Regions from separate parts of the Streptomyces sp. B21-105 genome, predicted to be linked through region 1. Evidence: riboswitches for the same ligand, from Rfam matches in the RefSeq annotation. Region 1 holds a riboswitch; the other holds the start of a gene.
What was found. Region 1 has a riboswitch for glycine ahead of gcvT (glycine cleavage system aminomethyltransferase GcvT). Riboswitches for the same ligand answer to the same signal wherever they lie in the genome.
Positions count from the first base shown of each region.

Region 2: another riboswitch for glycine. It lies ahead of gcvP (aminomethyl-transferring glycine dehydrogenase); the one in region 1 lies ahead of gcvT (glycine cleavage system aminomethyltransferase GcvT).

Region 1 is NZ_JARUMJ010000001.1:6,414,677-6,429,689, forward strand. It holds gene QA802_RS29030 (L-serine ammonia-lyase) at 736-2,103, opposite strand; gene glyA (serine hydroxymethyltransferase) at 2,160-3,422, opposite strand; gene gcvH (glycine cleavage system protein GcvH) at 3,437-3,814, opposite strand; gene gcvT (glycine cleavage system aminomethyltransferase GcvT) at 3,934-5,052, opposite strand; glycine riboswitch at 5,130-5,250, opposite strand; glycine riboswitch at 5,251-5,350, opposite strand; gene QA802_RS29050 (AAA family ATPase) at 5,492-6,265, shown strand; gene QA802_RS29055 (enhanced serine sensitivity protein SseB) at 6,451-7,245, shown strand; gene QA802_RS29060 (enhanced serine sensitivity protein SseB C-terminal domain-containing protein) at 7,419-8,174, shown strand; gene QA802_RS29065 (ABC transporter permease) at 8,620-9,618, shown strand; gene QA802_RS29070 (ABC transporter substrate-binding protein) at 9,677-11,422, shown strand; gene QA802_RS29075 (ABC transporter permease) at 11,491-12,498, shown strand; gene QA802_RS29080 (ABC transporter ATP-binding protein) at 12,495-13,592, shown strand; gene QA802_RS29085 (ABC transporter ATP-binding protein) at 13,589-14,869, shown strand; gene QA802_RS29090 (trimeric intracellular cation channel family protein) at 14,939-15,013, shown strand, end outside.
Region 2 is NZ_JARUMJ010000001.1:1,808,436-1,823,448, reverse strand. It holds gene QA802_RS08165 (DUF881 domain-containing protein) at 1-283, shown strand, start outside; gene QA802_RS08160 (FHA domain-containing protein) at 474-1,250, shown strand; gene ftsR (transcriptional regulator FtsR) at 1,293-2,030, shown strand; gene QA802_RS08150 (bifunctional nuclease family protein) at 2,113-2,586, shown strand; gene QA802_RS08145 (MerR family transcriptional regulator) at 2,840-3,523, shown strand; gene QA802_RS08140 (DNA polymerase IV) at 3,592-5,013, shown strand; gene QA802_RS08135 (PRC-barrel domain-containing protein) at 5,060-5,431, opposite strand; glycine riboswitch at 5,542-5,637, shown strand; gene gcvP (aminomethyl-transferring glycine dehydrogenase) at 5,820-8,705, shown strand; gene QA802_RS08125 (TOBE domain-containing protein) at 8,756-9,175, opposite strand; gene QA802_RS08120 (TOBE domain-containing protein) at 9,239-9,634, opposite strand; gene QA802_RS08115 (extracellular solute-binding protein) at 10,047-11,342, shown strand; gene QA802_RS08110 (carbohydrate ABC transporter permease) at 11,349-12,347, shown strand; gene QA802_RS08105 (carbohydrate ABC transporter permease) at 12,455-13,219, shown strand; gene QA802_RS08100 (endo-1,4-beta-xylanase) at 13,282-14,247, shown strand; gene QA802_RS08095 (hypothetical protein) at 14,253-14,462, opposite strand; gene QA802_RS08090 (helix-turn-helix domain-containing protein) at 14,666-14,899, shown strand.

The DNA.
Region 1 (15,013 bases):
CGCGGGGTACAGATCCTCGGGCCCTGAAGAGTGCCACGGCCGTACGTACGCCCTGGAGGCTTACGGCCTGACCGAGGAACACCTCTGACCGAGGAACACCTCTGACCGTGGTGCACGCCCCGTTCACCGAGAAGGGCGCGCGTCTGGAGGAGTTTCTGCGGGCCGAGCAGAGTTCGTGCCCGACGTGGGAGCGCAGCTCTCGCATGCCGACCCGTCCCAGCTCGTGGCCCAGCACCCGCACCGTGCCGCGGGTGGGGTGCAGGAGGCTGAGGAGGGTGGTCCTCCCCGCGCCGTTGGCGCCGAGCAGCGCCATCGACCTCCTTGAACCGTTCCTGTGGACTGAGCAGAAGTGGGTCCTGCTCAGCCGCACGCCCCGGACGGTCTTGGGCGCACTGGTTACCGGCGTACTCGCCCCCGGGGCAGCGACACGCATCCGGTGCGTGGTCCGAACCCGGGAGGCCGGCTCCCGCACGACCTGGACATATGGGTACGGCCAAAGGTGACGGGGAGGCCCCGAGCCGTCTCGCTGGTGGAGCGGGGGCCCCGCACACCGGCGCCGTACCCGGCGTCCCAGACCGCACGGTCACGGTAGCCCGAACGACCCGTCGCGCCGCAAGCCCAGAAGCCGACCATCGCACGATCGAGCTGAAACGACGTTATGCATGCTCCAGAGCGAGCGGCTGACAACCCCCGGGCCGGAGATTCATCCCGTGGGATCTCCTGGGGCCCATCCCCTCAACACTCGATGATGTTCACCGCGAGGCCGCCGCGGGCCGTCTCCTTGTATTTGACGCTCATGTCCGCGCCGGTGTCCTTCATCGTCTTGATGACCTTGTCGAGGGACACCTTGTGCGAGCCGTCGCCGCGCATCGCCATACGGGCCGCCGTGACCGCCTTGACCGCGGCCATGCCGTTGCGCTCGATGCACGGGATCTGGACCAGGCCGCCCACCGGGTCGCAGGTGAGGCCGAGGTTGTGCTCCATGCCGATCTCGGCCGCGTTCTCGACCTGTTCCGGGGAGCCGCCGAGGACCTCGGCGAGCGCCCCCGCCGCCATCGAGCAGGCCGAGCCGACCTCGCCCTGGCAGCCGACCTCGGCGCCGGAGATGGAGGCGTTCTCCTTGAAGAGCATGCCGATCGCGCCGGCCGCGAGGAGGAAGCGGACGACGCCGTCCTCGTCGGCGCCGGGCACGAAGTTCATGTAGTAGTGCAGCACCGCCGGGATGATGCCGGCCGCGCCGTTCGTGGGAGCCGTGACCACCCTGCCGCCGGCCGCGTTCTCCTCGTTCACCGCCATCGCGTACAGCGTGATCCACTCCATGGAGTGCGCCAACGCGTCGCCCTCCGCGCGGAGTTGACGGGCCGTCATGGCAGCGCGGCGGCGGACCCGCAGGCCGCCCGGCAGGATGCCCTCACGGGACATGCCCCGCGAGACACAGCCCTGCATAACCCGCCACAGCTCCAGCAGGCCCGCCCGGATCTCGTCCTCCGTGCGCCAGGCCCGCTCGTTCTCCAGCATCAGCGCGGAGATCGACAGGCCGGTCTCCTGCGTCAGGCGCAGCAGTTCGTCGCCCGTGCGGAAGGGGTACTTCAGCACCGCGTCGTCGAGTTTGATGCGGTCCGCGCCGACCGCCTCCTCGTCCACGACGAACCCGCCGCCGACCGAGTAGTACGTCTTCGACAGCAGCTCGGCGCCCTGTGCGTCATGGGCCCATATCGTCATGCCGTTGGCGTGGTACGGCAGGGCCTTGCGGCGGTGCAGGACGAGATCGTCGTCGAAGGAGAACGGGATCTCGTGCGAGCCCAGCAGCCGCAGCCGCCCGGAGCTCCTGATCTGCTCCACCCGCTCGTCGGCACTCTCCACGTCCACCGTGCGCGGCGAGGAGCCCTCGAGGCCCAGCAGGACCGCCTTGGGCGTGCCGTGGCCGTGCCCGGTCGCGCCGAGCGAGCCGTACAGCTCGCAGCGGACCGAGGCGGCCGAGTCCAGCAGGGACTCGTTGCGCAGCCGCCGTGCGAACATGCGGGCCGCCCGCATCGGGCCGACCGTGTGGGAGCTGGACGGGCCGATGCCGATCGAGAACAGGTCGAAGACCGAGATGGCCACGGGAACTCCTCGAGAAAGGGCGGGGGCGCACGCCGTCGGGCGCCCCCACCAGGGAACTACTTGTTCAGACCGGGGTACAGGGGGTGCCTGTGGGCGAGGGCGGTGACCCGGGCCTTGAGGGATTCGGCGTCGTAGGACGGCTTGAGGGTCTGCGCGATGACGTCGGCGACCTCGGCGAAGTCCTCGGCGGTGAAGCCGCGGGTGGCCAGGGCCGGCGTGCCGATGCGTAGACCCGAGGTGACCATCGGCGGACGCGGGTCGTCGGGGACGGCGTTGCGGTTGACGGTGATGCCGACCTCGTGCAGGCGGTCCTCGGCCTGCTGTCCGTCCAGGTCGGAGGCGCGCAGGTCGACCAGAACGAGGTGGACGTCGGTACCGCCGGACAGGACGTTCACCCCGGCCTCGCGGGCGTCCGGCGCGGTGAGGCGTTCGGCGAGGATCTTCGCGCCCTCGACCGTGCGGGCCTGGCGCTCCTTGAACTCCTCGCTCGCGGCGACCTTGAAGGAGACGGCCTTGGCGGCGATGACGTGCTCCAGGGGGCCGCCCTGGAAGCCGGGGAAGACGGAGGAGTTCAGCTTCTTCGCGAACTCCTTCTTCGCCAGGATGATGCCGCCGCGCGGGCCGCCGAGCGTCTTGTGGGTGGTGGAGGTGACGACGTCGGCGTACTCCACCGGGTTGGGGTGGAGACCGGCCGCGACCAGGCCCGCGAAGTGCGCCATGTCGACCCACAGGAACGCCTCGACCTCGTCCGCGATGCGGCGGAACTCGGCGAAGTCCAGCTGCCGGGGGTACGCGGACCAGCCGGCGATGATGACCTTGGGGCGGTGTTCCTTGGCGAGGCGTTCCACCTCGGCCATGTCGACCAGGCCGGCGCCGTCGACGTGGTAGGCGACCACGTCGAACTGCTTGCCGGAGAAGTTGAGCCGCATGCCGTGGGTGAGATGGCCGCCGTGGGCGAGGTCCAGGCCGAGGATGGTGTCGCCGGGCTGGGCCAGGGCGAACAGGGCGGCCTGGTTGGCGGAGGCGCCGGAGTGCGGCTGGACGTTGGCGTACTCGGCGCCGAAGAGGTCCTTGACCCGGTCGATGGCGATCTGCTCGGCGACGTCGACGTGCTCGCAGCCGCCGTAGTAGCGGCGGCCGGGGTAGCCCTCGGCGTACTTGTTGGTCAGGACCGAGCCCTGGGCCTCCATGACCGCGAGCGGCGCGAAGTTCTCCGAGGCGATCATCTCGAGCGTGGACTGCTGGCGGTTCAGCTCGGCGTCGACCGCGGCCGCGATCTCCGGATCGAGCTCGTGCAGGGACGTGTTCAGGACGGACATACGACTACGACTCCTCAGCCGGCGGTGTAGGCGGTGTACTCGTCGGCGGAGAGCAGATCGTCCGGCTCGCCCGTGACGCGTACCTTGAACAGCCACCCGCCCTCGAAGGGGGCGGAGTTCACCAGCGCCGGGTCGTCGACGACGTCCTGGTTGACCTCGGTGATCTCACCGGAGACCGGGGCGTACAGCTCGCTGACCGACTTGGTCGACTCCAGCTCGCCGCAGGACTCGCCCGCGGCCACCGTGGCGCCGGCCTCCGGAAGCTGGACGAAGACCACGTCACCGAGCGCGTTGGCCGCGTGCTCCGTGATGCCGACCGTCGAGACGCCGTCCTCGGCGACCGACAGCCACTCGTGCTCCTTGCTGTAGCGCAGCTGCTGGGGGTTGCTCATGGCCTGAATTCTCCTGTACGCGGGGGACTGCTGATGAAGGGGGACGGTCCAGGGGCCGGGCATGGCACGGGTGAGCGGTGCGAAGGTGCGCGCGGTCACCCGCGGCCCGGGCCCAGTGTCTACTTCTGGCGCTTGTAGAAGGGCAGCGCCACGACCTCGTACGGCTCGTGACTGCCCCGGATGTCCACGCCCACGCCCGGGGTGCCCGGCGCGGCGTGCGCGGCGTCGACGTACGCCATCGCGATCGGCTTGCCCAGCGTCGGGGACGGCGCCCCGGAGGTGACCTCGCCGATCACCTCGCCGCCCGAAACGACGGCGTACCCGGCGCGCGGGACGCGGCGGCCCTCGGCGACCAGGCCGACCAGGACGCGCGGCGGCTGCCGCTCGGCCAGCGCCGCCGCCTCGGCGAGCGCCGCACGCCCGACGAAGTCGCCCTCCTTCTCGAACTTCACCACGCGCCCGAGGCCCGCGTCGAAGGGGGTGAGGGAGAGGCTCAGCTCGTGCCCGTACAGCGGCATGCCCGCCTCCAGGCGCAGCGTGTCCCGGCAGGACAGACCGCACGGGACCAGCCCGACGCCCTCGCCGGCCTTGGTCAGCGCCTGCCACAGCTCGACGGCGTGCTCCGGCTTCACGAACAGCTCGAAACCGTCCTCGCCGGTGTAACCGGTACGCGCGATGAGCGCGGGGACGCCGGCGACGGTGCCGGGCAGGCCCGCGTAGTACTTCAGGCCGTCGAGGTCGGCGTCGGTGACGGCCGCGAGGATGCCGGGGGACTCCGGCCCCTGGACGGCGATCAGGGCGTAGGCGTCACGGTCGTCGCGGACCTCGACGTCGAACTCCTCGGCCAGGTTGCCCAACTCGTTCAGGACGTTCTGGGCGTTGGAGGCGTTGGAGACGATCATGTACTCGGCCTCGGCCAGCCGGTACACGATGAGGTCGTCGAGGATGCCGCCGTCCTCGGCGCAGATCATGGTGTAGCGGGCGCGGCCCACGCCCACCGCGGCGAGGTCGCCCACCAGGGCGAAGTTCAGGAACCCGGCCGCCTCCGGGCCGGTCACCGTGATCTCGCCCATGTGCGAGAGGTCGAAGAGCCCGGCCCGGGTGCGGACGGCGAGATGCTCGTCGCGTTCGGAGCCGTAGCGCAGGGGCATGTCCCAGCCGGCGAAGTCGGTCATCGTCGCGCCGAGCGAGCGATGCAGGGCATCGAGCGCGGTGTGACGGGGTGCGGTACTGCTCATCGGTCGTTCGTCTCCCAAGGCGACGGGGCCCTCCCGCGCGAACGGAAGCCGGGCGCGTGGGGGGACGGCGAGGTCGTTCCTCCCCATCTGTCATCGGAACCTGAGAGGTTCGCCATGACCACCGCTGTGAGCGGGGCGGGACATGGCTTGCACCGTGGGTGGGACCGCCTGTGACGGCGGCCCGCTTTTCAGATGTGCCTCGCCCGCGCGGTAACGGGGCCTGAGAGATTCAAGGGAGGGACTTGCTCCTTCGGCGCCCCAGCGGAACTGCTGCTGAGGACTCTCCCGCGCGGATTCAAACGGCCGGTATGCAGTTGGCGCGGCCATCATCGCACGGCCCGCCCCCGTCGTGGCAGGCCGGTTCTGTAACCGGCTTGTGTCGCCACGCGCACGAAAACGCGAGAGACCGCGCATTACCTTCTCTTTACGCTCGATGGGGATGAGTACTACCTGGCCCCAGGGGAGGACGATCACGGTGAAGAGGACTACCTCGGCGAGGACCACGGCCTTCGCGGCCGGCTCGGGTATCGCGACCGGGCCAGGGATCGCGGCCGGCTCGGGTATCGCGCTGCCCGCCCAGCCGGGCGCCCGGACCCGCGACGCGTGCTCCCGGCAGCCCGCACCCGTCGTCCGGGACCTGCGGGAGCGGGCCGGACGCAGTCCGCACCACCTGCTCTTCGGCCCGCGGGACCTGGTGGTCGTCACCGGTCTGCCCGGCAGCGGCAAGTCCACGCTGATGAGGCGCGCGGTGGACGGCGTCGGCGTCGACTCCCAGGACACCCGCGACCGCTGGGACGCCCGGATGCCCCGTTTCCTGCCCTACGCCCTCTACCGGCCGGCGGTCCGCCTCGCCCACTACGCCGGACTGCGCCGGGCGCTGCGCGCCGGCGGGGGCGTCGTGGTGCACGACTGCGGCACCCAGGCCTGGGTCCGCGACTGGCTGGCCCGCGCGGCGCGCCGCCGCGGCGGCGCCCTGCACCTGCTGGTTCTCGACGTCGGCGCGGACACGGCCCTGCGGGGCCAGCGCGAGCGCGGCCGAGGCGTCTCGCGGTACGCGTTCCTGCGGCACCGCCGCGCCGCCGCCCGTCTCCTGCGGTCGGTGGAGAAGGGCCGGCTGCCCGAGGGGTGCGGCTCCGCGGTCCTGCTCGACCGGGCCGCCGCCGACGTCCTGCGGCGCATCGGCTTCACGGGCTCGGGCTCGGGCTCGGGCTGAGGCCCGTGGGCCTCGCAGGCCGCGGCCCACCAGCTTCACGGGCTGATGCCCACAGCTTCACGGGCTGCGGCCCTTCGGTCTCACCGGCCGCGGCCCATCGGTGTCATGGGCAGTGGAGGGGCCGTCGGCACCCGCTAGCCTTTCAGTCACAGCAGAGTGAGCGGTTCTTAGCAGGCGGTAGGCAGATGGACTTCCCCCCGGCGGACTTCCCCGCGGACTTCCCGGCGCAGGCGCACCCCCATTCGCACGGCGGATGGCCCGGCAACGAGCTGGAGGAGGTGCTCTCCGCCTCCCTCGGTGTGCCGGGAGCCGGCGGCCGGATCGTGGAGGTGCTCGGCCGCAGCTTCGTCTGGGTGCCGCTACCCGGCGGCGGCGGCCCGCACAGCGGCCCCCTCGACCTGCCCACGGTGGAACTCGACGGCCAGGTGTACGTGCCGGTCTTCAGCTCCGAGGAGCAGTTCCGCCAGGTCGTCGGCTCGCACATGTCGTTCACCGTCGCGCCGGCCGTGGAGTTCGCCCGGGGGCTGCCGCCGCAGGCGGGCATCCTCGTCAACCCCGACGGCATGGTCGGCGTCCCGCTGCCGCCGCCCGCCGTGGCCGAGCTGTGCCGGGCCGGCCGCACCCCGCTGGACGGTCCGGCCACCGGCGGCCGGGTCCGCCTCTACGAACCGGACTGGCAGGACGACCCGATGGACTTCCTGGCCGCGGCCTCCGCGGAGTTCGAGGCCGTCGGCGTGGTCCGCACCGCCCGCCGCTGCCTGGCCGCGATCGAGACGGCGGACCCGGTGATGTTCGTCGGAGTCGAGCTCTCGCAGTGGGACGGCGACCTGCGCGCGCTTCCCCTGGAGGCCCTCGGCCGGGCCCTGACGACGGCGGCCGCACCCTGGCCGGTCAACCTGGTCCTCCTCGACGTCGCCCAGGATCCGGTCGGCGACTGGATGCGGGAGAGGGTCCGCCCCTTCTACTCCAGGCTTCACTAGACAGGTCCTGGCCGTGGGGCCGGGAAGCGGGCCGTCCGACGAGGCGCGGGGGCCCGCGCTCTCAACTGCTTGACCAGGCGGAGCGCCTAAGCTGGACTCCGACGCGGGGCAACTTCTCGAAGGGGCGATAAAAAGTGAGCGCTGGCACTGCCGCGACCGGCTCGGTCGAGCACATGCTGCGCCAGGTCACGCCCGGGCGCTACGACGCCTACGAGGCGCTCCTGCGCGCGCTCGCGACCCCCTCCTCGGGCCAGGTCTGGATGCTGCTGTGGCACGGGCAGGCGGGCTCCCCGGACGCCCAGTACGGAAACATGGAGGTCGAAGGGCACGGCTACGCGCCCTGTGTGACGTCCGCCCAGGAGCTCAGCGCCAGTGGCTGGAACCGCTCGTACGAGGTGGTCGACGGGCTGGACGTGGCCCGGACCCTCTACCCCGACCACTACGGCCTCTGGCTGAACCCGCACGCCCCCGGCGGCGGCGTCGGCATCCCGTGGCTGGATCTGCGCCGGATCGCCACCGGCCTGGAGCGTCAGCCCGCCGGGCCGCTCCGGCTGTCCGAGCCCGGCATCGAGATCCCGCAGTTCTACGCGCTCCTCGCGCAGAACGCCCACCGCGCCCAGGCGGTCCGCACGTTGCGCCGGGCCTGGGTGCAGCCGGCGCTGGGCGCGCCCTACCTGGCCATCGGGCTCGACGTGTACGACTCCTCCCCGCCGGCCGTGGACGCCGTGCGGGCGATGATGCAGCAGTCCATCGGCGCGGTGCCGGACGGGCTGCCGGTCTCCACGGTCGCGATGACCGACGACTACGACCCCGTCGTGATGTGGATGCGCGCCAACGCCCGCCCGTTCTACGACCGCGAGGCGCACGCCCCCGATCCGGCGCAGGGGCCGGGCGGCGGCTACGGTTTCCCGGGCCCGCGTCCCTACTGATCCCCCGCCGCTGATCGCCCGTCAGGCGCACACCGGCGTCGCGCGCGGGGCGGCACCCGCCGTCGGCCGCGCACGGGGCCTCGCACCGAGGGCCGGATGTGTTCCCGTTCTCCCGTGATGTGACGCCGCGCACATCTGAAGCACGTGCCGTCGCTCTCCGGAAGTCGGCGCGCGACGTTCGGGTAACGGAATGTGCAGGTCGGCATCACGGTTGCGCATACTTTCGCCGTCAGATCTGGCGTGTGATCGCGCATGCGTTGAAGACTCGCCTCTCAGACGCGAGGTCGTCGATCCTGTGAGAGTGCCCATCGGCAGCAATCCGGGGTCGACTGGACAGTTGGGCCGCACTCATCGGCGCCGGCCGCGTCGCAGGCAGTAAATGAACCAAGCCGCCGACAGCGGCGGACAAAGGCCGGTCACCGCCGGCGAGAGGGGTCGGGTCACCGTGACCGCACCGATCGAGACCACCGGGTCGGCAACCGAGGTGCAGCCCGAGGCTGTACTCGCGGGTGTCGATAAGGGGCAGATCGAGGGCCGTTCCCTGGGGCAGATCGCCTGGTCCCGCTTCAAGAAGGACAAGGTCGCCGTGGCCGGCGGGGTCATCGTGATCCTGCTGATCGTGCTCGCGCTCCTCTCGCGTCCGATCCAGGCCCTGTTCGGCCTGGACCCCAACGCCTTCAACCAGGATTTGATCGACCCCAACACGTCGATCCCCCAAGGGGGCTTCGGCGGCATGAGCGGGGAGCACCCGCTCGGCGTGGACCCCAAGTTCGGGCGTGACATCGCCACCCGCATCCTGGAGGGCTCCTGGGTGTCGCTGGTCGTGGCCTTCGGGGCGACGATCCTGTCGAACACCATCGGCGCGGTCCTCGGAGTGGTCGCCGGCTACTACGGCGGGCGGGTCGACTCGATCATCAGCCGGCTGATGGACACGTTCCTCGCCTTCCCCCTCCTGCTCTTCGCCATCGCCATCTCCGCCACGCTGCAGGGCGGCGCGTTCGGCATGGAGGGACTGCCGCTCCACATCACGGTGCTCATCTTCGTCATCGGCTTCTTCAACTGGCCTTACCTGGGACGCATCGTCCGCGGCCAGACGCTCGCCCTGCGGGAACGCGAGTTCGTGGACGCGTCCCGGGGGATGGGCGCCAAGGGGCCGTACATCCTGTTCCGGGAGCTGCTGCCCAACCTGGTCGGCCCGATCATCGTCTACTCGACGCTGCTCATCCCGACCAACATCCTCTTCGAGGCCAGCCTGAGCTTCCTGGGCGTCGGCATCCAGCCCCCGCAGGCGTCGTGGGGCGGCATGCTCAACGAGGCGGTCGACTTCTACCAGGTCGATCCGCAGTACATGATCGTGCCCGGTCTCGCCATCTTCGTGACCGTGCTGGCGTTCAACCTGCTCGGCGACGGTCTCCGTGACGCTCTCGACCCGCGCAGCCGCTGACGTGCAGCCGCAGCGAGAGTCCGACAGATTTCCATCAACAAAGGGGAAGCAGACCATCATGCGAAGGTCAGGGCTGGCCGCGATTGCGGCCATCGGCAGTGTGAGCCTGTTGCTCGCCGGTTGCAGCAAGGCCGATGACAACAACACGGACAAGGGCGGCAAGTCCGCCGGGGCCGACGCGGCCACGAAGGGCGTTGTCAACGCCTCCACCCAGAAGGGTGGGACGGTCACGTACGAGTACTCCGACGTGCCGGACTCCTTCGACCCGGGCAACACGTACTACGCGTACATGTACAACCTCAGCCGCGTCTACGCGCGTCCGCTGATGACCTTCCAGCCCGGCGCGGGCGAGGAGGGCAACAAGCTGGTCCCCGACCTCGCGGCGAGCGCCGGCGTGCCCACCGACGGCGGCAAGACCTGGACGTACAAGCTGCGGCCGGGCCTGAAGTACCAGGACGGCACGGCGATCACGTCCAAGGACGTGAAGTACGCCGTCGAGCGCTCCAACTTCGCGCGTGACGTACTGTCCCTCGGCCCGAACTACTTCCAGCAGCTCCTCGTGGGCGGCGAGGCGTACAAGGGTCCGTACAAGGACAAGAAGGGTCTCGCGTCCATCGAGACGCCGGACGACACCACGATCGTCTTCAAGCTGAAGTCGGCGTTCCAGGAGTTCGACTACCTGGTCGCGACGCCGCAGACCGCGCCGGTGCCCGAGGCCAAGGACAAGGGCGTCGACTACGTCAAGAACATCGTGTCCTCGGGCTCGTACAAGTTCGAGAGCTACGAGGAGGGCAAGCAGGTCACCCTCGTCCGCAACGAGAACTGGGACCCGAAGTCCGACCCGCTGCGCAAGCAGTACCCGGACAAGATCGTCGTCAAGCTCAAGGTCAACCCCGAGACGATCGACCAGGACGTCCAGGCCGGCGACGCGATCGACCTCGGCGGCACGGGCGTGCAGGCCGCGACCCAGGCGAACGTGGTCACCAAGCCGGACCTGAAGGCCAACACCGACAACACCTACGGTGGCCGCCTCGTCTACCTGGCGATCAACACCAAGGTCGCGCCGTTCGACAACGTGGCCTGCCGCAAGGCCGTGCAGTACGCCGTCGACAAGGTCTCGGTGCAGACCGCCGAGGGCGGCCCGATCCGCGGTGACATCGCCACCACCGTCCTCCCGCCGGACATCCCGGGCTACGCGAAGGCGGACGCCTACGCCACCGACGGCAACAAGGGCGACGTGACCAAGGCCAAGGAGCAGCTCAAGGCCTGCGGCAAGACGGCGATCACCACGAACATCACCGCGCGCAGCGACCGTCAGCCGGAGATCGACGCGGCCACCGCGATCATCAACTCGCTGAAGCAGGTCGGCATCAACGCCAGCCTGAAGCAGTACCCGTCGGGCAAGTACTTCACCGACTACGCGGGCGTCCCGGCGTTCAACAAGAAGAACAACGTCGGCCTGATGATGATGCAGTGGGGCGCCGACTGGCCGGGCGGCTACGGCTTCCTGCAGCAGATCCTGAACGGCGCCGCCATCGGCGCGTCCGGCAACACCAACCTGTCGGAGCTGAACGACCCCGAGGTGAACGCGAACCTCGCCAAGGCGATCGGCACGCAGGACGCGACCCAGCGCAACGCCATCTACACGCAGATCGACAAGAAGGTCATGGACGAGGCGGCCCTCGTGCCGCTGACCTACTTCAAGGTCCTGCTGTACCGCCCGGCGAACTACACCAACCTGGTGTCGACGGCGGCCTTCAGCGGTCAGTACGACTACCTCAACATCGGCACGACCAAGAAGTAGCCCCGGAAGGCAGGTGAAGGCATTGGTGCCCGCGGGCTTCACAGCCCGCGGGCACCAGGCCGATCCCCGTGATCTCGTACATCCTCCGTCGGACGTTCGCGGCAGTGCTCCTGCTGCTGGTCGTCACCGCGGTGACCTTCGCCATCTTCTTCCTGCTGCCACGGCTCGCCGGCCAGACGGCCGACCAGCTGGCCCAGCAGTACATCGGGAAGAGTCCGTCGGCGGCGGACATCGCTGCGGTCAAGCGCAACCTCGGTCTTGACGACCCGGTCTACCTCCAGTACTGGCACTTCATCAAGGGTGTCGTGACCGGTGCCACTTATGACCTGGGGCCCACAACCGCGCACTGCGACGCGCCGTGCTTCGGGTACTCCTTCAAGACCCACCAGGCGGTCTGGCCGCAGCTCACCTCCCGCCTTCCGGTGACGGGGTCACTGGCCGTCGGCGCCGCCCTGATGTGGCTCGTGGGAGGTGTGGTGGCCGGCGTGATCTCCGCGCTCAAGCCGCGCTCGTTCCTCGACCGTACCTTCATGGGCATCGCGCTCGCCGGTGTGTCGCTCCCCATGTTCTTCACGGGCAGCCTGGCGATCCTGCTCTTCACCTACCAGTTCCCGATCTTCGGTCGCACCTATGTGCCGTTCACCGAGAACCCGGCGCAGTGGGCCAACACGCTGTTCCCGGCGTGGTGTTCGCTCGCCCTCCTCTACTCCGCCATCTACGCGCGGCTCACCCGCTCGGGCATGCTGGAGACGATGAACGAGGACTTCATCCGCACGGCCCGCGCCAAGGGCCTGCGGGAGCGCAGGGTGGTCGCACGGCACGGTCTGCGGGCCGCGCTGACGCCGATCATCACCGTGTTCGGCATGGACCTCGGTCTGCTGCTCGGCGGTGCGCTGATCACCGAGTCGGTCTTCTCGCTGCACGGCGTCGGTGAGTACGCGGTCAAGGCCATCTCGGACAACGACCTGCCGCCGATCCTCGGCGTCACCCTGCTCGCCGCCTTCTTCGTCGTCATCGCAAATTTCCTGGTGGACCTGCTCTACGCGGCCGCCGACCCGCGGGTGAGGCTCTCGTGACCGAACTGTCCAAGACCGGCGCCGCCGTGGGCGAGCCGACCGTCTCGTCCTCGAGCCGGCCGAGCGCGTTCCTCGACGTACGCGACCTCAAGGTGCACTTCCCGACCGACGACGGCCTGGTCAAGTCCGTCGACGGGCTCAGCTTCCAGGTGGAGAAGGGCAAGACCCTCAGCATCGTGGGCGAGTCGGGCTCCGGGAAGTCCGTCACCTCGCTGGCGATCATGGGCCTGCACCGGCTCGGTGCGCGCGGCAAGAACGTGCGGATGTCCGGCGAGATCTGGCTCGACGGCAAGGAGCTGGTCTCCGCCGACCCGGACGAGGTGCGCCGGCTGCGCGGCCGCGAGATGGCGATGATCTTCCAGGACCCGCTGTCCGCGATGCACCCGTACTACACGATCGGCAACCAGATCGTGGAGGCGTACCGCGTCCACCACGACGTCAGCAAGAAGGCCGCCCGCGCGCGGGCGATCGAGATGCTCGACCGGGTCGGCATCCCGGAGCCCGCCAAGCGCGTGGACGGCTACCCGCACGAGTTCTCCGGCGGTATGCGCCAGCGCGCGATGATCGCGATGTCGCTGGTCAACAACCCCGAGCTGCTCATCGCGGACGAGCCGACCACCGCGCTCGACGTGACCGTCCAGGCGCAGATCCTCGACCTCATCCGGGATCTGCAGAAGGAGTTCGGCTCCGCGGTCGTCCTCATCACCCACGATCTCGGCGTGGTCGCCGAGATCGCCGACGACGTCCTGGTGATGTACGGCGGCCGGTGCGTGGAGCGCGGCCCGGTCGACGAGATCTTCGAGAAGCCGCAGCACCCCTACACCTGGGGCCTGCTCGGCTCGATGCCGCGCATCGACCGTGAGACCTCCGAGCGGCTCATCCCGGTGAAGGGCCAGCCGCCGAGCCTCATCAACGTCCCGTCGGGCTGCGCCTTCAACCCCCGCTGCCCGTACGCGGACGTGCCCAAGGGTGATGTCACCCGCACCGTGCGCCCCGAGTTGCAGCAGGTCGGCGGCGGGCACTGGTCCGCCTGTCACCTCTCGTCGGAGGACCGTACGCGGATCTGGACCGAAGAGATTGCGCCGAAGCTGTGAGTGAGACGAAGAAAACGGACGCGGCCCCGTCGGTTCCGCCGCAGGCCTCCTCCCCCGAGGACCGCGAGGTGCTCCTCAAGGTCCAGGGCCTGCAGAAGCACTTCCCGATCCGCAAGGGCGTCCTGCAGCGTCAGGTCGGCGCGGTCAAGGCGGTCGACGGCATCGACTTCGAGGTGCGCAAGGGCGAGACCCTGGGTGTCGTCGGCGAGTCGGGCTGCGGCAAGTCGACCATGGGACGGGTCATCACCCGGCTCCAGGACCCGACCGGCGGCACGATCCACTTCGAGGGCCAGGACATCACGCGGCTGAAGCCGGCCGCGATGCGTCCGCTGCGGCGGGACATCCAGATGATCTTCCAGGACCCGTACGGCTCCCTGAACCCCCGGCACACCATCGGCGGGATCGTCTCGGCGCCCTTCCGGCTCCAGGGCGTCGAGCCCGAGGGCGGCGTGAAGAAGGAGGTGCAGCGGCTGCTGGAGCTCGTGGGTCTGAGCCCCGAGCACTACAACCGCTACCCGCACGAATTCTCCGGCGGTCAGCGTCAGCGCATCGGCATCGCCCGTGCGCTCGCCCTGAAGCCGAAACTGGTCGTGGCGGACGAGCCGGTCTCCGCGCTGGACGTGTCGATCCAGGCGCAGGTCGTCAACCTGATGGACGACCTCCAGCAGGAACTCGGCCTGACGTACGTGATCATCGCGCACGACCTGTCCGTCGTACGGCACGTCTCGGACCGCATCGCGGTGATGTACCTCGGCAAGATCGTCGAGCTCGCCGACCGCACCTCGCTGTACCAGGCGCCGATGCACCCGTACACCAAGGCGCTCATGTCGGCGGTGCCGGTCCCGGACCCGAAGCGCAGGGGCGCCAAGAGCGAGCGCATCCTGCTCAAGGGCGACGTGCCCTCGCCGATCTCACCGCCGAGCGGCTGCCGCTTCCACACCCGGTGCTGGAAGGCGACGCAGGTCTGCGCGACCCAGGAGCCCGTGCTCGTCGAGCTGCGGACGGGTCAGCAGGTCGCCTGCCACCACCCGGAGAACTTCGCGGACCAGGCCCCGCAGGACGTCGTCCTGCTGACCGCCGCGAAGGAGGCGGCGGAGCTGGTGGCCGACGAGGTGCTCGCCGAGTCGGCGGCGACCTCGGCGGCGGTGGCGGCGGAGATCGCCGAAGAGACCGCTGACGTCCCCGAGGTGACCGAGGCCCCGGAGGCGACCGAGGCCCCGGAGGCGACCGAGGCCCCGGAGGCGACCGACGGTGAGACGCCGTCCAAGGAGAAGTAAGCACCACCAGATGCCAGCCCCCGCCTTGCAATGTAAGGCGGGGGCTGTGTGTTGGGTGACAATGTAAGGGTGTTCCAGCAGATCTTCAGCCCTTCCGTCCAGCACACCCTCGACCTGTTCGGCATCTTCGTGTTCGCCATCTCG
Region 2 (15,013 bases), 4.6 Mb from region 1:
CGAGGCGATCCAGGTGAACGGTGTGCGGGTCGTGGCGGGCACCTTCCTGACGGAGTCGGGCGGGGGCGTGAGCGTCGACGGGAACAAGATCGACGCGCCCTATCGTTTCAAGGTCATCGGCAACCCGCAGGACCTCGAGCCGGCGTTGAACATCCCTGGAGGTGTCGTGCAGACACTTGAAAAGGAGCAGGCCACCGTGGTCGTGGAGCGATCGGACAAGATCGTTGTGGACGCCTTGCGAGAGGCGAAGCGGCCTGACTACGCTCGGTCGTCGGCGCCGTGAGCGGGGGGCGCATGGGGGGCGTCCGGCAGGGGCATGAGGTTGCGGGGGGTCGACGCACCGATCGGGTGGTGCGTGGTGGAAACTGTCTGGTGGGCACGGACGTTGTGAAGGTGTCCGGGTCGGCCGGTGTATTCAGTCAGGGTTCGTCCTGCCCCACGGGCGGGTCTGTTTCGGTCAAGGGGAATCGCCCGTGAAGTTGTTTGCGAAGTTGTTCGGCAAGAGCCCGCGTGAGGGTGGCGACAACGCGACCGCCCGTCATCGCGCACAGCCCGATGCAGAGGGTCAGCGGCCGCTGTTCAGGGACCAGGTGGCCGGTTCGGGCGGTGACGTACCCGGAGGACAGGGCGCGGCGTCTGTTGACCCTGCGCAGTCCGGCGGCATAGGTTTCGGCCAACCGTCAACCTCGAGTACGGGTGGAGGGTTTTCCCCTATGTCGGCCCTGGTGTGTACGAGGTGCGGTAACCGCAACGCGGAGAACAGCCGCTTCTGCTCGAACTGCGGTGCGCCGCTGCGTCCCGGGCTGACGCCCGAGCGTGCGTCGGAGACGACCTCCACGATCTCCATTTCCGGCCTGGAAGCCTATGACTCCGAGGCCACCGGGCAGACGCAGTTGCCGGCGCTCTCTCCTGAGGCGCAGGCCGCCGTCGACGCGCTGCCGGTGGGCTCCGCGTTGCTGGTCGTGCGTCGCGGCCCGAACTCGGGCAGTCGCTTCCTCCTGGACGGCGAGCTGACCACGGCCGGCCGTCATCCGCAGAGCGACATCTTCCTCGACGACGTGACGGTGTCGCGTCGCCATGTGGAGTTCCGGCGCAACCCGGACGGCACGTTCAAGGTGGCGGACGTCGGCAGTCTGAACGGTACGTACGTCAACCGGGAGCGGATCGACGAGATCCCGCTGTCGAACGGTGACGAGGTGCAGATCGGTAAGTACCGGCTGGTCTTCTACGCGAGCCAGCGAGGTTACTGACCCGCCCCCGGGCTCCGTCCGGGGGGACCCGAGGGAAGGTCCATGCTGCAAACACCGAGGGGCGGTGCCGGAGCCGGCACCGCCGCCACGGACGGTGTGCTGATGAGCATCGGCACCGTGCTGAACGCCCTGCGGGACGAGTTTCCCGACGTCACCATTTCCAAGATCCGTTTTCTGGAGTCGGAAGGGCTCATCGAGCCCCAGCGGACCCCCTCGGGCTACCGCAAGTTCAGCGTGCGCGACGTCGAGCGCCTCGGTCACGTCCTGAGGATGCAGAGGGACCACTACCTGCCGCTCAAGGTCATCCGCGAGCATCTGGAGGCCATGGAGCGCGGGGAGGCCGTCCCGTTGCCCACCGTCGGCCGTCAGCGGGACGGCGAGCAGGTCCTGGAGCCGTCGGACGGGCCCACGGTCGCCCGGATCGGCAGGGCGGAGCTGCTGGCGGCTGCGGGTATCGGTGAGCCGGAGCTCGAGGAGTGGGAGTCCTACGGGCTCGTCGTACCGCTCGAGGACGGCGTCTACGACGCCGAGGCGGCCACTGTGGCGGCACTCGTCGCCGAGCTGGGGCGGTTCGGGATCGAGCCGCGGCATCTGCGCGTGATGAAGGCGGCGGCCGACCGCGAAGCCGGTCTCGTCGACCAGGTGGTCGCGCCGCTGAGGCGGCACCGCAACCCGCAGACCCGGGCGCACGCGGAGGCTCGCACGAAGGAGCTCGCGGGGCTCGCGGTCCGGCTGCACGCGGCGTTGGTGCAGACCGCGCTCGGTGTGCGCCTGCCCTGAGCGGGCGGTTCGCCCCGGGCGGATCGGTCGCCCTTCCCGGCCCGACTACCCAAACGTCCCGGGCACGGCCTAGGGTTGCTGTGTGAACGAGCTCGATGTCGTAGGTGTCCGGGTCGAGATGCCCTCCAACCAACCGATCGTGCTGCTGCGCGAAGTGGGAGGCGACCGCTACCTCCCCATCTGGATCGGACCGGGGGAGGCGACGGCCATCGCCTTCGCCCAACAGGGCATGGCCCCGGCGCGGCCGCTGACCCACGACCTGTTCAAGGACGTGCTGGAAGCCGTCGGCCAGGAGCTCACCGAAGTGCGCATCACGGATCTGCGGGAGGGCGTCTTCTACGCGGAGCTGGTCTTCGCCAGCGGCGTCGAGGTGAGCGCGCGCCCGTCCGACGCCATAGCGCTGGCGTTGCGCACCGGGACGCCGATCTTCGGCAGTGACACGGTGCTCGACGACGCGGGGATCGCCATCCCGGACGAGCAGGAGGACGAGGTGGAGAAGTTCCGCGAGTTCCTCGACCAGATCTCGCCCGAGGACTTCGGCACCAGCAACCAGTAGCCGCCCGAGCGGGAGGGCGGCGCGCACATCCGGCGACCTGCGCGGAGTGGCCCTCCTTCTTCGGCAAATGCCAGCGGCGACTGAGAGCGTCCTACGGCCACTTCTCAGCGCATTCGGCTAGCCTTTCCCCGCGGTGAGGTGCGGGAAACCACTCCTAGGGTGATTATCACTCGGCGTGCCGAGTGTGGCGATCGTTGACGCACCCCTGGCGACTGCCTACCGTCGAGAAGGCAGGTCTAGGACGGAGGTCGGCGTGAGAAGCAGCGGCGACGGTACGGCTGGGGGTGCCCCCGGACTCGGTGTCGGGGGAAGCGGTCCGTACCCTCCCTCAAGCTCTTGGCCGCGCTCGGCAATGGGGTATCCCCAGCAGAGCGGCGCGGCCGATCACGTTCCGCAGCGACCGGCGGCCGTGCCGAGCAGCGGAGGGGCGACATCCATGGCGTCCGAGCAGATCGGCTATCGCGGTCCGACCGCCTGTGCGGCGGCGGGCATCACCTACCGGCAACTGGACTACTGGGCGCGCACCGGGCTCGTCGAGCCGAGTGTGCGGCCCGCCCACGGGTCCGGCAGTCAGCGTCTCTACAGCTTCCGCGACGTCGTCGTCCTGAAGATCGTCAAGCGGTTCCTCGACACCGGGGTGTCGCTGCAGAACATCCGTAGCGCCGTGCGGCATCTGCGGGAGCGCGGGTTCAGCGATCTGGAGCGGATGACGCTGATGAGCGACGGTGCGACGGTGTACGAGTGCACCTCGCCGGACGAGGTCCACGCACTGCTCCAGGGCGGTCAGGGCGTCTTCGGGATCGCCGTGGGCGTGGTGTGGCGGGACGTCGAGAGCGCGTTGTCGCAGCTGCACGGGGAGCGCGTCGACACCGGTGAGACGCTCGTCGGGCCCAATCCGGCGGACGAGCTGGCGCGCAGGCGCAACCGGGCGGTCTGACGCCTCCTCCCGGGCGCGGGGGCGGTGGTGCGGCGTCGTTGTCAGTGGCGTGGTGCAGCATCGGACATGTGAGAAACGCGCCCACGATCCTGCATCTCGACATGGATGCCTTCTTCGCTCAGGCGGAGCAGGCGTCCAAGCCGAGTCTGCGCGGGAAGGCCGTGGTCGTGGGGGGTCTCGGGCCTCGCGGCGTGGTGGCGACGGCCTCCTACGAGGCGCGGGTCTTCGGGGTCCACTCGGCGATGCCCATGGCCCAGGCGCGCAGGCTGGCGCCGAACGCCGCCTACCTCGTGCCGCGGTTCGCCTTCTACCGGTCGATCAGCGAGCAGGTCATGGCGCTGTTGAGGGCGCTTTCGCCGCTGGTGGAGCCGCTGAGCCTGGACGAGGCCTTCGTGGACCTGGAGGCCGGCGAGGCGGCCTGGGACAGAGATTCGGCGCGGCTGGCCGGTGCCAGACTGCGTACGGACATACGGGCCGTCACCGGCCTCACGGGTTCGGTGGGACTGGCCTCCTGCAAGATGCTCGCGAAGATCGCCTCGGAGGAGGCGAAACCCGACGGCCTGGTGCTCATCGAGCCCGGCACCGAGCGGCAGCTCCTCGGGCCCATGCCGGTGCGGACGCTACCGGGGGTGGGCCCCGCCACGGGTGACCATCTGCGGCGGGCCGGGATCACCACGGTCGACGAGATCGCGGAGGCCGGCGAGGACGAGCTGGTGCGGCTGCTGGGCAAGGCGCACGGGCATGCGCTCCACGCCATGGCGCTGGCGCGCGACGACCGGCCGGTGGTGGCCGAGCGGGAGACCAAGTCCGTGTCGGTCGAGGACACGTACGACGTGGACATCCACGACCGGGTCCGGGTGGAGCTGGAGGTGCAACGGCTCGCGGACCGGTGTGTGCGCCGGCTCCGGGAGGCCGGTCTGTCGGGCCGCACCATCGTGCTGAAGGTGCGGCGGTACGACTTCTCGACGCTCACCCGGTCCGAGACGCTGCGCGGGCCCACGGACGATCCGGCGGTGATCAGGGAAGCGGCGGCCCGGTTGCTGGGCTCCGTGGACACCACGGGCGGTGTGCGGCTGCTCGGGGTGGGCGTCAGTGGTCTGGCGGACTTCACGCAGGAGGACCTGTTCGCGCAGGCGGCGGGGGCGCGGGCGGACGAGGTCGCGGAGGGACATGCGGAGGAGCCAGCCGCCGAGGAACCGGCGCCGGCCCGGGCAGCTGTCCACGCCGAGCACGAGTGGCGTCCGGGGCACGACGTGCGGCATGCCGAGCTCGGACACGGATGGGTGCAGGGAAGTGGGCTGGGCCGGGTCACGGTGCGGTTCGAGACGCCGCAGTCGCAGCCGGGGCGGGTGCGCACGTTCCGCACCGACGATCCGCAACTGGCTCCGGCGGACCCGCTGCCGCTGGTGCGGCGAAGACCGGGAGAGGACGAGGAGGCGACGGAGGGCACGCGGGAACTCTCAGCGGAGCCGGACCGTTGCACAGAGTGAGACTGTCCGGGGGCTCAGGGGCTCAGGGGCTCAGGGGCTGCGGGAGTCAGCTTTCGTCCGTGCCCGCCAGGCGGCCGAAGTCGTGGTCGGGGAGCGGCGGAGGGGTCGCCACGTCCAGGCCGTAGTGGTGGTAGAGCTGGAGTTCCTGCTCCGGGGAGAGGTGGCGGCCCACGCCGAAGTCAGGGGCGTCCTTGATCAGGGCGCGGTCGAACGGGATGTGCAGGATCCCCTCGACCAGCTCGCTGGGCTCCAGGGGGACGAAGGCGTCTCGGGAGAACAGGCCGGTGCGGATGGCGGCCCACTCCGGCACACCGGTCGCGTCGTCGAGATACACCTCGTCGACGGTGCCTATCTTCGCCCCGTTGCGGTCGAACGCCTTGCGGCCGATCAGGTTGCGCGGATCGATGTCGGTCTGCACGGGCCCTCCTCTTGGTCGCAGCTCGTCCCTATGGACTACAAAAGAGCACATTGGGGCGAGCGGCCACTCGAGAAGCCCGTTGACCTCGCTGGTAGTCTGGCAACGGCTGCTGACCCCGTGCGGGAGAGTCCTCCGGAGACCACCGGAGGCGCCGAAGGAGCAAATCCTCCCCGGAATCTCTCAGGCTCACGTACCGCACGGACGAGGTCACTCTGGAAAGCAGGGCGGGTGCCGACGACGTCGACGGTGTCCGCTCTCACCGACGGTGAAAGCCGGTCGTCCGCTGGCGGCCGGTGAAGCTCTCAGGTTGAGATGACAGAGGGGGAGGCCGTCCGGGTACCCGCCGTGGTGACCCTCGAAGGTCGTGTCAGACCAGGAGGCCTCCGTAATGACCGCCCATCGCACTCCGCTCTCCGAGCTCGAGCAGGCAATCCCCTTCGAGCAGCGCCACATCGGGCCCGACCAGGAGGCGCGGGCCAAGATGCTCGCGCACGTCGGCTACGGCTCGCTCGACGAGCTCACCGCCGCCGCGGTCCCCGATGTGATCAAGAACGCCGACGCGCTGGACCTGCCGGGCGCCCGCACCGAGGCCGAGGTGCTGGCCGAGCTGCGCTCCCTGGCCGACCGCAATCAGGTGCTCGACCCGATGATCGGCCTCGGCTACTACGGCACGTTCACGCCGCCCGTCATCCTGCGCAACGTCATGGAGAACCCGGCCTGGTACACCGCCTACACGCCGTACCAGCCGGAGATCTCCCAGGGCCGGCTCGAGGCGCTGCTGAACTTCCAGACGATGGTCGCCGAACTGACGGGTCTGCCGACCTCGGGCGCGTCGCTGCTCGACGAGGGCACGGCGGCCGCTGAGGCGATGACGCTGTCACGGCGTATGGGGAAGAACAAGAAGGGCCTCTTCCTCATCGACGCGGACGCGCTGCCGCAGACCATCGCCGTGATCGAGACGCGTGCCGAGCCGACCGGCGTCGAGGTCGTCGTCGCCGATCTGAGCGGCGGCATTCCGGCGGAGATCGCGGAGCGCGAGATCAACGGCGTGCTCGTCCAGTACCCCGGTGCGTCCGGCGCCGTGCGGGACCTGAAGGCGCTCATCGACCAGGCGCACGGGCTCGGCGCGCTCGTCACCGTCGCCGCGGACCTGCTCGCGCTGACACTGCTGAAGTCGCCCGGTGAGCTGGGCGCGGACATCGCGGTCGGCACCACACAGAGGTTCGGCGTGCCGATGGGCTTCGGCGGGCCGCACGCCGGCTACATGGCGGTGCACGAGAAGTTCGCGCGGAGCCTGCCCGGCCGCCTCGTGGGCGTGTCCGTGGACGCGGACGGGAACAAGGCCTACCGGCTAGCACTGCAGACGCGTGAGCAGCACATCCGGCGCGAGAAGGCGACGAGCAACATCTGTACGGCGCAGGTGCTGCTGGCCGTGATGGCCGGGATGTACGCGGTCTACCACGGCCCCGAAGGGCTGCGCGCGATCGCCCGGCGCACACACCGGTACGCCGCGATCATCGCCGCGGGGCTCGAGGCCGGCGGCGTCGAGGTGGTGCACGGGGCGTACTTCGACACGCTGACCGTGCGGGTGCGCGGGAAGGCCGCCGAGGTCGTCGCCGCCGCGCGGGACCACGGGGTCAACCTGCACCTCGTCGACGCCGACCGGGTGGCGCTCTCCTGTGACGAGACGACCGCGCGTGCCCAGGTCGCCGCGGTCTGGGCGGCCTTCGGGGTGGACGGCGACATCGAGTCGATCGACGCGACCGTCGAGGACGCCCTGCCGACCGGGCTGCTGCGGACCGACGACATCCTGACCCACCCCGTCTTCCAGCGGCACCGGTCCGAGACCGCGATGCTGCGCTACCTGCGCAGGCTGGCCGACCGTGACTACGCGCTGGACCGGGGCATGATCCCGCTGGGCTCGTGCACCATGAAGCTCAACGCCACCACCGAGATGGAGCCGGTCACCTGGCCCGAGTTCGGACAGCTGCACCCCTTCGCCCCCGCCGAGCAGGCCCAGGGCTATCTGACGCTCATCCGGGAGCTCGAGGAGCGGCTCGCGGAGGTCACCGGGTACGACAAGGTGTCCCTGCAGCCGAACGCCGGGTCGCAGGGCGAACTGGCCGGGCTGCTCGCGGTCCGCGGGTACCACCGGGGCAACGGCGACGAGCAGCGCACCGTGTGCCTCATCCCGTCGTCCGCGCACGGCACGAACGCGGCGAGCGCCGTGATGGCCGGCATGAAGGTCGTCGTCGTGAAGACCGCCGAGGACGGCGAGATCGATGTCGAGGACCTGCGCGCGAAGATCGAGCAGTACCGGGACGAGCTGTCGGTGCTGATGATCACCTACCCGTCGACGCACGGCGTGTTCGAGGAGCACGTCGCCGACATCTGCGCCCAGGTGCACGAGGCCGGCGGCCAGGTGTACGTCGACGGCGCCAACCTGAACGCGCTCGTCGGGCTCGCCAAGCCGGGGCACTTCGGCGGCGACGTCTCCCACCTGAACCTGCACAAGACGTTCTGCATCCCGCACGGCGGCGGCGGCCCGGGCGTCGGGCCGGTGGCAGTCCGGTCGCACCTCGCGCCGTACCTGCCCAACCACCCGCTGCAGCCCGCCGCGGGGCCGGAGACCGGCGTGGGGCCGGTCTCGGCGGCGCCGTGGGGCTCCGCGGGCATCCTGCCGATCTCGTGGGCGTACGTGCGGCTCATGGGCGGTGAGGGCCTCAAGCGAGCCACGCAGGTGGCGGTACTGAGCGCCAACTACGTCGCCAAGCGGCTGGAGCCGCACTACCCGGTGCTCTACAACGGGCCCGGCGGGCTGGTGGCGCACGAGTGCATCATCGACCTGCGCCCGTTGACCAAGGCGACCGGTGTGACGGTGGACGACGTCGCCAAGCGGCTCATCGACTACGGCTTCCACGCGCCGACGATGTCGTTCCCGGTGGCCGGGACGCTGATGATCGAGCCGACCGAGTCCGAGGACCTGATCGAGCTCGACCGGTTCTGCGACGCGATGATCGCGATCCGCGCGGAGATCGAGAAGGTCGGCGCGGGCGCCTGGCCGGCCGACGACAACCCGCTCGCCGGGGCCCCGCACACCGCGTCCGCGCTCGGCGGCGAGTGGGCCCACGCGTACTCGCGTGAGGAGGCGGTCTTCCCCGCCGGGGTGTCCGCCGCCGACAAGTACTGGCCGCCGGTGCGCCGTATCGACCAGGCCTTCGGCGACCGCAACCTCGTCTGCTCGTGCCCGCCGCTGGACGCGTACGAGGACTGAGCCGCAGCGCGTGTGGGCCCCGTCCGTCACGGACGGGGCCCCTCGTCGTTCTACGCCGTCGCCAGGGACACCTCGGTCGACTTGATCAGCGCGATGACGTCGGATCCCACGAACAGACCGAGGTCGGCGGCGGCCTCCTTGGTGATCGCCGCGGTGAGTTCGCCGCCGTCCACGGTGATCTTCACCGCGGCCATGACCGAGCCGAGCGCGAGGCCGGTGATCGTGCCGGGCAACCGGTTGCGGATCGAGAGCCCGGCGACCTGGCCGGTGGCGAGGGAGACCTCCGTCGACTTCACCAGGGCGTGGACGGCGGCACCGGGCCTGAGGGCGAGTTGCTCCGAGGCCTCCAGGGTGATGGCCGCCGTGAGGTGCTGCCCGCCGTCGAGGCGGATCTTCACCAGGGCCATGACCTCGCCGGGGTGGACGGCGGTGACGGTGCCGGGAAGCTGGTTGCGGATGCTCAAGGTCATGAGCGTCAACGGTACGGCCCCGAGGGCCTTATGGCGGGGATGCCCGCTTTGCGTCGCCCTTGGTCACACTCGGTCGATGTGTACGTTTGTCGACTTCACGCGGGCCGTTGCCTCCATGCCGACCTCGAGTCCGAGTTCCTCGACGGCCTCCCTCGTCAGCAAGGAGACCAGGCGGTGCGGGCCGGCCTGGATCTCCACCTGGGCGGCCACGTCGCCGAGCTTGATCGCGGTGACGATGCCGGGGAAGGCGTTGCGGGCCGAGGTGTAGGGGGCGGTGTCGTCCGCGCCGGCCGATCCGGCGAGTTCTACGGAGAAGGCGGCGAGGGCCTTGCCGTCCACGAGACGTCGGCCGGTCTCGTCGCGATGAGTCTCCACCCGGCCTGCGTCCGCCCAGCGGCGCGCGGTGTCGGGGCTGACGCCGAGCAGTCGTGCCGCCTGGCCGATCGTGTAGCTCTGCATGCGGTCACGATAGGGCCGGGGGCGGTGCGGGGGGCGCGGGGGTGGCCCGGCGGGTCAATCGCGTCAGGACGTGCCGGGTGTCGGCGGTGACGGCGTGCCGGCGGTGACGACCCGGTCTGCGTCGGCTTGCGTGATGCCCTCTGCCCTCCTCCGCCCTCAGGCGCGTTGCCCCGCGCGTCGAGGCGGTGGTTCTCGGCCATCGTGTCGCGCCGATCTCTACTTCGTAACGTTCGCCAGGTGATCCGAATGTTTCGGACCCGGAGAAGGCTTTGTCGTGGGGTCCTTGATGAACGGGCCGCTGGATTCTCTGCGTTCAAGGGGTTGCCTCCCGTCGGAGGGTGTCTCTAGGGTGCGGCAGCAGCGAACCTTTCTGGATCTGGTTCGAAACTTTCGATCTCACAAGGAGCGCATGATGGGCGACCCGGCACTCTCCCGCCGAGGCTTCCTGGCGGCCTCCGCCGCGGCCGGTCTGGGCATGACGGCACTGAGCGCCTGCGGCGGCGACTCGGACGGGGGGTCGTCGTCGGGGACGACCACCATCGAGTGGTGGAACATCTCCACCACCCAGCCGACCAAGGACGTATGGGCCGCACTGGCCAAGCAGTTCGAGGCGCAGAACCCCAAGGTGAAGGTCAAGATCGTCCAGTTGGAGAACGACGCCTACAAGTCGAAGATGACGGCGCTGACCGCTTCCGGGAAGCTTCCCGACATCTTTCACACCTGGGGCGGCGGGGTCCTGAAGCAGCAGGTCGACGCGGGGCTGGTGGAGAACCTCACGGAACGCACGAAGGACTGGGGGGAGAGCCTGCTGTCGGTCGCCCGGCAGCCGTACCTGCTCGACGACAAGGCCTACGGCATACCGTTCGACATCGGCATGATCGGGTTCTGGTACAACAAGGCCCTCTTCAAGCAGGCCGGCGTCACCGCGCCGCCCACCACCTGGAGCGGCTTCCTCGACGCGGTGCGCAAGCTGAAGGCCGCCGGGATCATCCCGCTCGCGCTGGCCGGCAAGGAGAAGTGGCCCGGCATGTACTACTGGGCCTACCTCGCGATGCGCACCGCGGGCGTCGACGCCCTGCAGAAGGCCGGGGACGACAAGGACTTCACCGGTGACGGATTCGTCCAGGCCGGACAGCACCTCCAGGACCTCGTCGATCTGCAACCGTTCCAGAAGGGTTTCCTCGGCGCCGCCTACTCCAGCCCGACCGGCCAGGCCGCGGCCGTCGGCAACGGCAAGGCGGCGATGGAACTCATGGGCCAGTGGGCGCCGGTCGTGGAGGCCGACGCGGGCAAGGGGCTCGGCGCGAACCTCGGCTTCTTCCCGTTCCCGGCGGTCGAGGGCGGCAAAGGCGTGATCACCGAGGTGTTCGGCGGTGGCGGCGGGCACGCGCTGCGCAAGGACGCCCCGCAGGCGGCCGTCGACTTCCTGAAGTTCTTCGCCTCCGCCGCCACCGACACCGAACTCGTCAAGAAGACCGGGGTGCTGCCGGTCGTCCCGGCCGCCGAGAGCGCCCTGACCGACCCGAACATCAAGGCCGTGCAGGCGCAGTTGAAGGGCGCCACCGGCTTCCAGCTCTACCTCGACCAGGCGTACGCGCCCGCCCTCGGCCAGGAGGTCAACGACAGCGTCGCCGCTCTGATCGCCGGTTCGAAATCGCCCCAGCAGGTCAGCGAGTCGATCACCAAGGTCGCGAAGGAAGAGCAGTAGCCGGCGATGACCTCCACCTTCCTCCCGGACAAGCGCAGCGGTCCGGACGTCGAGCCCGCGCCGCCGGCCGTCGTCGCGGGCCGTGCGCGGGCCCGCCGACGGGCCCTGCACTGGCTCACCGCCGTCGGCTTCCAGGTGCCCGCGCTGGTGCTGTTCGGCACGCTCGTGCTGCTGCCGATGCTGTTCGCGGTGTACGCCGCGTTCTTCCGATGGGGCGGCTTCGGCATGCCCGAGAACTTCGTCGGCGGCGACAACTTCACCCGGCTCTTCAAGGACCCGGTGTTCCTCGGCGACCTGTGGCGTTGCCTGCTCCTGGTCGGCCTCTCGCTGCTGCTGCAACTGCCGTTCGCGCTGGCCCTCGCCGTCGCCCTGAACCAGAAGATTCGCGGCCGGGCCGTCTACCGGATGCTGTTCTTCGCGCCGTACATCCTCTCCGAGGCGATCACCGGCGTGCTGTTCAGCATGATCTTCGCCCCGGACGACGGCCTGGCCGACCACGTGCTGGGCGCCGTCGGACTGGACGGGGTGGGCGGGCAGTGGTTCTCCGATCCCTCCACCGTCATGGCCACCCTCTTCCTGGTCATGACATGGAAGTACTTCGGCTTCCACATGATGCTCTACCTCGCCGGACTCCAGTCCATCCCGGCCGAGTTGACGGAGGCCGCGCTGATCGACGGAGCGGGGCCCTGGCAGCGCTTCCGCAACGTGACGCTACCCCTGCTCGCGCCGACCCTGCGGATCAGCGTCTTCCTGTCGGTCATCGGCGCGGTCCAGCTCTTCGACCTGGTGTGGGTCGTCACCGCGGGCGGCCCCGACCACCACTCCGAGACGATGGCCGTGACCATGTTCCAGTACGGCTTCAAGCGCTACCAGGTCGGCTACGCCAGCGCGATCAGCGTCGTCATGTTCGGCATCTGCCTCGTCTTCGCCCTCGCCTATCAGCGGTTCGTGCTCCGCCGAGACCTCCAGGGCGCCACCACGACCATGCGAGGAGGCGGCTCGTGAGCATCGCCAAGACCGACCCCGGCACCAAGCCCGGGACGGGGCGGGGCGCGCGCCGGACCGGCAGGACCCTGCCGCTGCACCTGGTCCTCGGGATCGTCGGCGCGGTGATGGCCGTACCCCTCGTGTACGCCGTGCTGTCCGGCTTCAAGTCCACCGACCAGCTCTCGCGCAACCCCATCGGCCTGCCCGACCCGTGGGTCCCCTCCAACTACACCGACATCCTCGGCTCCGGCTCGTTCTGGCAGCTGGTCGGCAGCAGCACCGTCATCGCGGTCGGGACGACCGTGGTCGTCGTCGCGGTGTCCGCGCTCGCGGCGTTCTCCTTCGCCCGCTTCGCCTTCCGGGGGAGGGAGCTGCTGTTCACCCTGTTCACCATGGGGCTGATGTTCCCCTTCGCGGTGGCGGCGCTGCCCCTGTTCCTGTTGCTGCGCTCCATCGGCCTGCTGGACAACCCCCTCGGCGTGATCCTGCCGCAGGCCGCGTTCGGACTGCCGATGACGATCGTCATCCTGCGCGGGTTCTTCCGCGAGATCCCCGCCGAACTGGAGGAGGCAGCCACCCTCGACGGCTGCGGGCCGCTCGGCTTCTTCTGGCGGATCCTGCTGCCCATGGCCAGGCCCGCTCTCGGCACGGTCTCCGTCCTCGCCGTGGTCGGCAGCTGGAACAACTTCCTGCTGCCGCTGCTCGTCTTCAACGAACCCGGCTGGTGGACCATCCCGATCGGGGTCCAGCAGTTCCAGGGGCAGTACTCCGCCGAGTACGCGCGCGTCTTCGCCTATCTGGTCCTCGCCATGGTCCCTGCCCTGGCCTTCTACTCCGTCGCCGAGCGCCAGCTCGTCGGCGGCCTCTCCGCCGGCGCCACGAAGGGATGACCCGCGCCCGCGTCCGCGGACCCGTACGGCTCGCCCACCCGCTCACCGTGAGGAGTCGCACCATGCTCAGCACCGCCCGCACCCGGCTCAGACTCGCCGGCGCCCTCGCCACCGTCCTGGTCGCCGCCGGCGTGGTCACCGGACCGGCCGCACAGGCCCACGAGCAACCCGCGCACGGAAAGCCGCGGGCCACCCTCGCCGACCTCGCCCAGCGCCACGGACGCTACTTCGGCAGCGCCACGGACAACCCCGAACTCACCGACACCGCCTACACGAAGATCCTGGGCCACGAGTTCGACATGATCACCCCGGGCAACGGCATGAAGTGGTACGCCACCGAGCCCCAGCAGGGAGTCTTCGACTGGACGGCCGGCGACCAGATCGTCGACCTCGCGCGCGCCCACCACCAGAAGGTCCGCGCCCACACCCTGGTCTGGCACAGCCAGCTGCCCGACTGGCTGACGAGCAAGCAGTGGACGGCCGACGAGCTGCGGGCCGTGCTGAAGAAGCACATCCAGACCGAGGTCCGCCACTACCGGGGCAAGGTGTACGCCTGGGACGTCGTCAACGAGGCGTTCAACGAGGACGGCACCTACCGCGAGACCGTCTTCTACAAGACCCTCGGCCCCGGCTACATCGCCGACGCCCTGCGCTGGGCGCACCAGGCCGACCCGAAGGCGAAGCTCTACCTCAACGACTACAACATCGAGGCCGTCGGCCCGAAGAGCGACGCCTACTACGCCCTCGCCAAGGAACTGAGGGCCCAGCGCGTCCCGCTCGACGGCATCGGCCTCCAGGCCCACCTCGCCCTCCAGTACGGCTATCCGACGACCCTCGAGGACAACCTCCGCCGCTTCTCACGGCTCGGCCTGGACACCGCGCTCACCGAGGTCGACGTCCGGATGCTGCTGCCCGCGACCGAGGAGAAACTGGCCCAACAGGCCGACTGGTACCGGGACATGACCGAGGCGTGCCTCGCGGTGCGGCGGTGCGTCGGCATCACCGTCTGGGATCACAATGTTGGTTAGGGGACTCATTCGGGGGTGAGTTCGTCGAGAAGATCCAGCATGTCGCCGAGGCGTCCCCTCATGCGTTCGACGAGGAGGATGAGGTGGGCGCGCGGCAGCTTGGCGAGGTCTTCGGCGCGGGCGGATTCGAAGTCGCGGCGGGCGAAGGTGACGCGGTCGCGCTGGAGGTTCGTGAGGGCGAGCCCCGGTGCGGTGTGGGGCTGCTCGTCAGTCATGGGGTGTCGCCTGTCGCTGTGGGGTGCGTGGGGGGTGCAGGTAATCGTTGGCCTGTGGTTTCTTATTAGGCAAGACGTCAAGGATCACATCATCCGAACGAGTGTTTTAGTGACTCGGGACTTGCGATCGACGAGTGTCGTTGATCTCAAAATGTACGGTCGGCGATACAGACACCCGACCATGATCCCGGAAGCGTGGGCGCGTGCCGTCCGCTCCGCCGCCCACCTGGATCCTTGCCCGCCGCCGAGCCTTAGGAGACCGCATCCGCGAAGTGCGGAGCACGCGGAAACTCTCGCAGGAGAGACTCGCCGAGCTGGCGGGCATGGACCGGCAGGCCATCAACCGGATCGAACAGGGACACCAGGCTGCACTGGTGGACAACCTGTTCCGGATCGCGTGGGCCCTTGATGTGCCGCTCGCTGATCTCGTGGAGTAGGTCGGGCCTGCCGCCGGCACGGGGGTGAACCGGGCGGCAGGCCCTCGGCCGTGTCCACCTCAGACGACGGCCGGCCCGGCGGGGGGCGGTGTGGTCACACCCCATGCCGGGGGT